2 regions of the Bradyrhizobium sp. CCBAU 53421 genome follow, and region 1 is predicted to be linked to the other one. Evidence: riboswitches for the same ligand, from Rfam matches in the RefSeq annotation. Region 1 holds a riboswitch; the other holds the start of a gene.
The links. Region 1 has a riboswitch for cobalamin ahead of XH92_RS38975 (TonB-dependent siderophore receptor). Riboswitches for the same ligand answer to the same signal wherever they lie in the genome.
Positions count from the first base shown of each region.

Region 2: it holds a riboswitch for cobalamin, as region 1 does, so the genes downstream of both, XH92_RS03370 (TonB-dependent receptor) here and XH92_RS38975 (TonB-dependent siderophore receptor) in region 1, are expected to answer to the same signal.

Region 1 covers NZ_CP030047.1:8,428,377-8,432,648, reverse strand. The annotation lists gene XH92_RS38990 (IS110 family transposase) at 1-253, shown strand, start outside; gene XH92_RS38985 (amidohydrolase family protein) at 519-2,009, shown strand; gene XH92_RS38980 (GTP-binding protein) at 2,011-2,934, shown strand; cobalamin riboswitch at 3,148-3,343, shown strand; gene XH92_RS38975 (TonB-dependent siderophore receptor) at 3,449-4,272, shown strand, end outside.
Region 2 covers NZ_CP030047.1:751,314-755,585, reverse strand. The annotation lists gene XH92_RS03380 (ABC transporter ATP-binding protein) at 1-56, opposite strand, end outside; gene XH92_RS03375 (iron ABC transporter permease) at 53-1,096, opposite strand; cobalamin riboswitch at 1,210-1,408, shown strand; gene XH92_RS03370 (TonB-dependent receptor) at 1,572-3,785, shown strand; gene XH92_RS03365 (hypothetical protein) at 3,897-4,067, shown strand; gene XH92_RS03360 (hypothetical protein) at 4,203-4,272, opposite strand, start outside.

The DNA.
Region 1 (4,272 bases):
TGCCCCGTTCACCCGCCAGTCCGGCCGCTGGAAGGGCAAGAGCATGATCGGCGGTGGAAGAGCCAAGCTGCGCGCCGGGCTCTACATGGCCGCGCTGTCGGCCAGCCGATACCATCCGCAGCTCAAGGTCTTCTACCGACGCCTGGTGACCGCTGGAAAGCCCAAGATGGTCGCCCTCATCGCCGTGGCGCGCAAAGTCCTCACAACCCTCAACGCCATGCTCAGGGACCAAAAACCATGGCAACCCGCTTGACGAAGAACACAGTCGCTGAGGTGCGAGCGGAGCGAGCCTCGAAGGATGCACGGCTACCAGCCGGGCCGTCGATCCTTCGAGGGCCGCTGAAGAAGCGGCCACCTCAGGATGACGGGAAGAGAGGGAAGCAGCTGAGCCGACGTTGTTCCTACGCTGCGATAGATGCGATGCATTTTTGTCTCTTGGCCCCGTATCGGACCGGTCGTAAGTCTTTATCAAAGCGGCCAGTCGGGACCAGGGTTCGGACAATGCGGGGAGTGGCGAGATGGGTGGTTTGGTGATCAGCGGCGGCCGGGTGGTGGATCCGGCCAGCGGGATGGACGCGGTTGGCGACGTCGCTGTCGTCGACGGCAAGATCGCCGCAGTCGGCACCGGGCTCGGCGGCGCCGAGGGCCAGATCGACGCCACCGGCCTCGTGGTGGCGCCGGGCTTCATCGACCTGCACGCGCATGGCCAGACCATTCCGGCCGATCGCATGCAGGCGTTCGACGGGGTGACGACCTCGCTCGACCTCGAGGCCGGCGTGCTGCCGGTTGCATCCTGGTACAAGCGTCAGGCCGAGAAGGGGCGTGTGCTGAACTACGGCGCCGCGGCCAACTGGGCGTTCGCGCGGATCGGCGCAATGACCGGCTCGAATGCGGAAAGCTCGCTGGAATCATTCGGCGCAGCGATGCGCGATCGCCGCTGGATCGAGAACGTGGCGACCGAAGGCGAGGTCGGCGGCATCCTCGCGCGCCTGGCCAACGGATTGAACGAGGGGGGCATCGGCATCGGCATTCTCAACGCTTACGCGCCGGGCGCCGGCGTGCAGGAACTGACCGCGGTGTGCCAGCTTGCGGCTGATCACGCGGTGCCGACCTTCACCCACGTCGCCTACATGTCGCGGATCGATCCCGAGAGCGCGGCCGAGGCCTATATCCGTCTGATCGGCTATGCCGGCGCCACCGGCGCGCACATGCACATCTGCCATTTCAACTCGTCGAGCAAGACCGATATCGAACGCTGTGTTGCGCTGATCGCGAAGGCGCAGGCGCAGGGCCTGCCGATCACGGTGGAGGCCTATCCGTACGGCACCGGCTCGACCGTGCTGGCGGCGACCTTCTTCAGCGATCCCAAATTCGAGGAGCGCAACGGCCTCGGCTATGATTCGGTGCAGCGCGTGACCGACGGTCATCGCTTCGGCAGCCGCGAGGAGCTGCTGGCGGCGCAGGCCGCGGAGCCCTCGACGCTGGTGCTGTGGCATGTGCTCGATATCGAGAACAACGCGCGCCATCGCGATCTGCTCGACATGGCGGTGCTGTATCCGGGCGGCGCGATCGCGTCCGACGCGATGCCATGGACGCTGTCGGACGGTCGCCCCTACACCGGCGATGCGTGGCCGCTGCCTGATGATGCCACCTCGCATCCGCGTTCGGCCGGATGCTTCACCCGCTTCATCCGCGAATGGGTGCGCGAGCGGAGGAAGGTGTCGCTGCTCGAGGGTATCCGCAAATGCGCGCTGATCCCGGCGGAAATTCTGTCGGCGAGCACGCCGGCGATGCGGGCCAAGGGCAGGCTGCAAGCGGGTGCCGACGCCGACGTCGTGGTGTTCGACTTCGAGACGCTGAGCGACCGCGCGACCTTCTCCGCGATGAACCGCCCGGCGGAAGGCGTGCGGCATCTCGTGGTCAGCGGTCAGCCGCTGATCACTGATGGCGTGCTCGACGTCGCGGCGCGTCCCGGCCGGCCGGTGCGCCGGCCGGTCATTGGAGGCTGACGTGCCGGTCCCGATCCTGCTGGTCGCGGGTTTTCTCGGGGCGGGCAAGACCACGGTCGTGAACCATCTGCTGGCGCATGCGCAGGGACGGCGCATCGCGGCGGTGGTCAATGATTTCGGCGCGATCAATATCGACGCGGAGCTGATCGCAGGCGCCGGCGACGGCGTGGTCAGCCTGAGCAATGGTTGCATCTGCTGCACGCTCGAGGGCGATCTGCTGCGTACGCTCGCCAATTTGTTGCGGCGTGATCCGCGCCCCGAGTTGATCGTGATCGAGACCAGCGGGATCGCCGATCCCGCCGACATCGTGCGCAATTTGATGGATCCCGTGATCTGGCAGGAGGCGCCGCTGGAGACCGTGCTGTGCGTGGTCGACGCGACGCAGCCTGCGGCGATGCTGAACGACGCGCTGCTGCGCTCGCAGTTGCGGGCGGCCGACGTGGTCGCGCTGAGCAAGGTTGATCTCGCCGATGCGGCCGCCTGCGCCGCGAACCGCGCTGCCGTGCGCGCGGTGCGGCCGGCGGCGGTGATCGTCGATGCGCTGCATGGCGAGGTCCCGGCCGAGCTGGTGTTTCCGGCCGATCTCGATCATGTGCCGACGCCGCGCGAGACCGCGCCGCGACGGCCGGTATCCGACCGGTTCGAGACGCTGAGCTGGGCCTCGGAGCGGCGGGTCTTGCTGTCGCGCCTGCAGCAGGCGATCGGCAAACTGGCGCCGAGGCTGGCACGCGCGAAAGGATTGTTCGAGACGGTGGAGCAACCCGGACGGCTGACGGTATTCCAACTCGCCGGCGGGCGCGCGACGTTGGCCGCGGGCGGCGTGCCGGCAGCGGGCGTGCCACGCACGCGAATCGTGTTCATTGCGGAGATGGGGGCGCTCTCGCGTGCCGAGATCGATGAGGTGATGCAGGGCTGCGTCGAGTGATCCGTCACCCTGAGGAGCGCGTAGCGCGTCTCGAAAGGTCGACGGCCCGGCTGGTGGCCGTCGATCCTTCGAGACGCCGCTTCGCGGCTCCTCAGGATGACGGGTCTAGGAAGTCTCCGCGTCAGCCATGACATCGCCGTGTCGTCGCCGCAGCACCATCCCGCAAAGCATGTGTGCGACAATCGCATCGAATTGACAGCCCATCCCGCACCACCTATCGTTTTTGCCGACGGTTCCCTTCGGGGATCAAAAGGGAATGCGGTGCGAGGGTAACCCCAATGCCGCAGCTGTCCCCGCAACTGTAAACGGCGAGCCTTTCGTCAATTTGCCACTGGGCCATCGGCCCGGGAAGGCGTCGACAGGCGATGACCCGTGAGCCAGGAGACCTGCCGTCAGTCGTGGTCACACGCGAGCACATCGGGCGGGGGCGTCCTGGTGGGATCGGAGCACTGCCTTTTCGGCAATGCGCCAGTCCGCGTTCGCGGTGACGTGCCACGTTACCGCGAGTCGTTTCATGTCTCCGTCCTCTCCCGCTGCGCGCAAATGGCGCCTCGGTCTCGTTTGTTCCCTGTCATCGCTGCTGCTGCCCGCCGAAGGCTCGGCACAAACATCTCCACCCACCGCGCTCGATCCGATCGAGGTGGCGCCCTCGACATCCGCAAGGCCCAAGCCTGCGGCGCGAAGCCAAAACCCGGCGTCGTCGCGGCCACGCGCCAGACCTGCGACGCCAGCGGCTACCGCTAGCCCGCCGCGCGCCGCGGCGTCGGGCGCATGGGGGTCGGCATCGCCGACGCTCAACGCCACCACGCAGGGCGGCACCGGCAGCCGCCTCAATCTGACGCCGCTGCAAACGCCGGCCAGCGTCGAGATCATCACGGCGCAGACCATCGCCGAACGCGGCCAGCATAATGTGCTCGATGCCGTCACCCAGAACGCGGCCGGGTTCATCGCAACGCCGGCACCGGGCAATGGCGGCGTGTCGTTCAGCACCCGCGGCTTTGCCGGCAGCAATTCGGTGATGACGCTGTATGACGGCACGCGCTTCTATATCGGCTCCGGCACCCTGACGTTTCCCTACGACACCTGGTCCACGCAGCGCATCGAGGTGCTGCGCGGCCCGGCCTCGGTGCTGTACGGCGAAGGCGCGATCGGCGGCGTCATCAACGTGATCCCGAAAAAACCGCTCACCACGCCCTATAACGAGGCCGAGGTCTCGCTCGACAGCAACATGACGCGGCGGTTGTCGGTCGACAGCACCGGTCCCATCAATCCCAATGTGTCCTATCGCATCAACGCCACCGGCAACGTGTCGGACGGCTGGGTCGATCGCGACAAGAC
Region 2 (4,272 bases), 1.6 Mb from region 1:
AGCACCTTGCGGCTGCCGAGCGAGGCGTTGAGCGCGGTGGCGGAGAGCAGCGTCATGCCACGCCTCCGCCGAGCGCGCGGCGTTCGCGCATGATGAGGTAAAGGAAGAACGGCACGCCGATGATCGAGGTCAGCACGCCGACCTTGATGTCCGAGGTCTGGGGGATGATGCGCACCGCGATATCGGCCGCGAGCAGCAGTGCCGAACCGGCGAGCGCGCTCGGCACCAGGAGCCGCGCCGGATCGTGACCGATCAGAGGACGCATCAGATGCGGCGCGACGAGGCCGATGAAGCCGATCGTGCCGGTCACCGCCACCGCGCCGCCGACGCCGAGCGCAACACCCGTGATCACGAGGAGCCGCAGCCGCCCGACATCGACGCCGAGGCTCTGCGCGGCTTCCTCACCGAGCGTCAGCGCGCGGAACGCGCTCGCCTGGCTGAGCAGGACGGCAGCACCCGCGATGATGAAGGGCAGCGCCAGCGCCACGTGCTGGAAGCTGCGGTCTTCCAGCGAGCCGAGCAGCCAGAATGCGATCTCCAGCACCACGAAGGGATTGCTGGAGAGATTCATCACCAGCGCCGTCGCAGCCCCGGCAAAGCTCGAGATCGCAAGCCCGGCGAGGATCAGGATCAACAGCCCGGCATTGCGGCCGGCGATCGCGAGCAGCGCGAACACCGAGCCGAACGCGGCGATGATCGCCACCACCGGCAGTGCGTAGGAGCGGACATCGGCAAGGCCAAGCGCGATCACCAGCACCGCGCCGAATGCCGCCGATTGCGGCGCGCCGAACAGCGACGGCGAGGCCAGCGGATTGCGCAGCAGGCCCTGCAGCGCCGCGCCTGACAGCCCGAGGATACCGCCGATCGCGAACGCCAGGATGGTGCGCGGCAGCCGGATCTCGCGCACGATCACCTGCGCCACGTCGCTGCCGCCGCCGAACAGCGCCTCGATCACCGCAAGCGGCGACAGCCGCACCGGCCCGACGCCGAGCGAGATCACGCACAGCAGGACCACGAGCGCGAGCAGCGCCGCGGTGGCGCTCCACCGGCGCCGCGCCGCGACCTCGGCCGCCAAGGCAAAATCCCGCACGCTCATCCAATCCATGCTCTTACAGCGATCGCCGTGGCAGACAAGCGACACCCGACAAAAACCGTGGTCCCCCTGGCCGCCGCCCGACCGCCGCCGGATTGACTTTGCCGACCGGCCGAACCCTAGATGACCATGACGGTTCTTTCATGAGATGAAAAGGGAATGCGGTGCGGGGAGACTTCCCCAATGCCGCGGCTGCCCCCGCAACTGTATGCGGTGAATCCTTCGTCACAGGCCACTGGGAATCTCGGTCCTGGGAAGGCGACGAAGGGTAACGACCCGCGAGCCAGGAGACCTGCCGTCAGCCGTGGTCACACGCGAAGATGCCGGTCGGGGAGTACAGGCATGAGCTTCACCTGATGCTGCAAGCACGATGGTGAGACTGGTTCGCGGTGACGTGCCACTGACGTCACCGAGGTCTCGCTTCATGTTCTCCCTCCCTCCGCATCGGCGCCGCCGCGCGCTTCTGCTCGCGTCGACGATGATCGCGCCGACAATCATCATCTCCACCGCGCGGGCGCAGCAGGCGCCCTCTCCCGATCAGCTGCCGGCCATCGAAGTCACCCGGCCGAACGACCAGAATTTCACCCGCGCCAGGCCGGCCGCTGACGAGGCGCCGGCGCCGCGCCGCCCGGCGCCGGGCACCCCGCAAGGCAACAATGTAGGCAGCGGAGCCGGATCGAACACGACAGGGACTGGAGCAGCCTCCGGAACTGGCGGCACTGGCGGCGGCCGCCAGTTCGCCGGCATCGTCGGCTCCTCCTCGGCCGTGATCACCGCCGACGACATCGCGCATTCGCCATCGCAATCGCTGCCCGAGATTCTCGCGCAGGTGCCGGGCGTCCAGCTGCAATCGCTCTATGGCGGCCCGAACGGCGCCAAAACCTCGGTCGACCTGCGCGGCTTCGGCGCATTCGCCTCCGACAACACCCTGTTCCTGCTCAACGGCCGCCGCCTCAACGACGTCGACAAGGCCGGCTTCGATCTCACCACGATCCCGCTGGATTCGATCGAGCGCATCGAGATCACCCGCGGCAACACCGGCGCGGTGCTCTATGGCGACAATGCGGTCGGCGGCGTGGTCAACATCATCACCAAGACCGGCGCCGGCGGTCCGCCGGCCACGATGCGCGCCGAAGGTGGCTTTGGCTCGTTCAACACCCGCATGGCCGCGGTGTCCGCGGCGCTCAATTCCGGCCCGTGGTCGACCTCGTTCTACGGCAACGGCATCAAGTCCGACGGCTACCGCGTCAACAATGCGCTCGACCAGCGCAACGCCGTCGGCAACGTCAACTACACGACATCCGATCTCACCGCCTTCCTCACCGTCACCGGCAGCGACCAGAAGCTCGGCCTGCCCGGCGGGCGCCTAGTCGATCCGTCGATCGGCGTCAACGAGCTGCTCACCGATCGCAGAGGCGCGGCAACGCCGTTCGACTATGCCAATCAGCAGACCGCCAGCGTCACCGCCGGCTTCACCAAGACGCTGATCAACGGCGTCGACCTCATCGTCGACGGCGGCTGGCGGCAGCGCGAGACGCAAAGCGGTTTCTTCGGCACCGTGCCGACCATCAACTTCGCCTCGACCTACAATGACGCGGCGCTCGAAACCTGGTCAATCACGCCACGCCTCAGCGTCAAGAACGTCATGCTCGGCATGCCGTCGACGATCCTGACCGGCATCGACCATTACGATTCGACCTTCCGCGAGGCGCGCGGCGCCTATCGGGGCGTCGATCCCTATCACATCTACAATATCGAGCAGCAGACCGTGGCCGGATACTGGCAGCATACGCTGGGCCTGCTGCCGACGACCGATTTCTCTTACGGTGCGCGCGTGCAAAACACGAGCGTCTCGGCGCGCGATCGATACGATCCGAATGCGCCGTTTGCCTTCGACACGCAGGCGGCACCGCTCGACAGCAACGAGACCCAATACGCACTGCATGTCGGCGCCGAGCATCGCTTCACCGACACCTTCTCGGTGTTCGGCCGTGCCGCGCGCGCCTTCCGCACGCCCGACGTCGACGAGCGCGTGGCATCAGGGCCGGCGTTCGATCCCGTGACCTTCGCCCCGATCCCGCAGAACTTCCAGCTCAAGACCCAGACGTCGCAGGACGTCGAGGGCGGCTTCCGGGTCAGGACCAATCTGTTTCAGGTGCAGACCAGCGTCTATCTGATGGATCTGGAGAACGAGATCCATTTCAACCCGGTGCTGTTCTACAACGTCAACCTCGATCCCACCCGCCGCTACGGCAGCGAGACCAGCGCCTCGCTCCGGGTGAGCGACAGCGTCACCCTGCGCGGCGGCATGGCGATCACCCGCGCGGTGTTCCGCGAAGGCATCTGGGCCGGCAACGACGTGCCGCTGGTGTCGCGCACCACCGGCAATCTCGGCGTGACCTGGAATATCTGGCAGAACTATCTGGTGTTCGACGCCACGGTGCGGGCCTGGAGCTCGCGCATCATGGACAACGACCAGGCCAACACCCAGAGCAAAATTCCCGGCAACGCCACCGCCGATATCAAGCTGAGCGGGCAATATGACCGCTTCTTCTGGTCGCTCAGCGTGAACAATCTGTTCGACGCGCTCTACTACGACTACGCGATCGCGAGCTCGTTCACGGCCGGCCGCTTCTCGGCCTATCCGCTGCCCGGCCGCACCTACATGGTCAAGGCCGGCGCGACGTTCTAGAGCATGATTGGCGCGGCGGACGTGACCCGCCATGCCATCTCCTCACGTTACAAGTTCCGGGGAAACGGGGTAGAATTCCGGCAGATGATTTGACCCGCGCAGGGGAAACGCATGGGCAAGGTCGGAAAGAAGAGCAAGGGCAGCGCCGGAAGCAACGACAAGGTCGACGACAAGTCGAAAAAGCCTCCGCCCGCAGCGCCGCAGGACGACGATTATTACGAGGACGGCGACATCGCCACGCCGAAGCTCGATCGTTACGGCAATGATGACGAGCCGTTGTAGGGCTGGACGACATCCATCTCCACGTCGTCCCGGCCTAGTGCGCAATTGCGCACGGGAGCCGGGACCCATAACCACAGGGTTGGGTTGTTGAGACAGGCTGTAGCCCCACCGATGCGCAACAATGACCAGCGGTGGCTATGGCTCTCGGCCTTCGCCCGGACGACGTGGTGAGGTATCGCGCAGAAAATCCTCGCCCTCTATCATC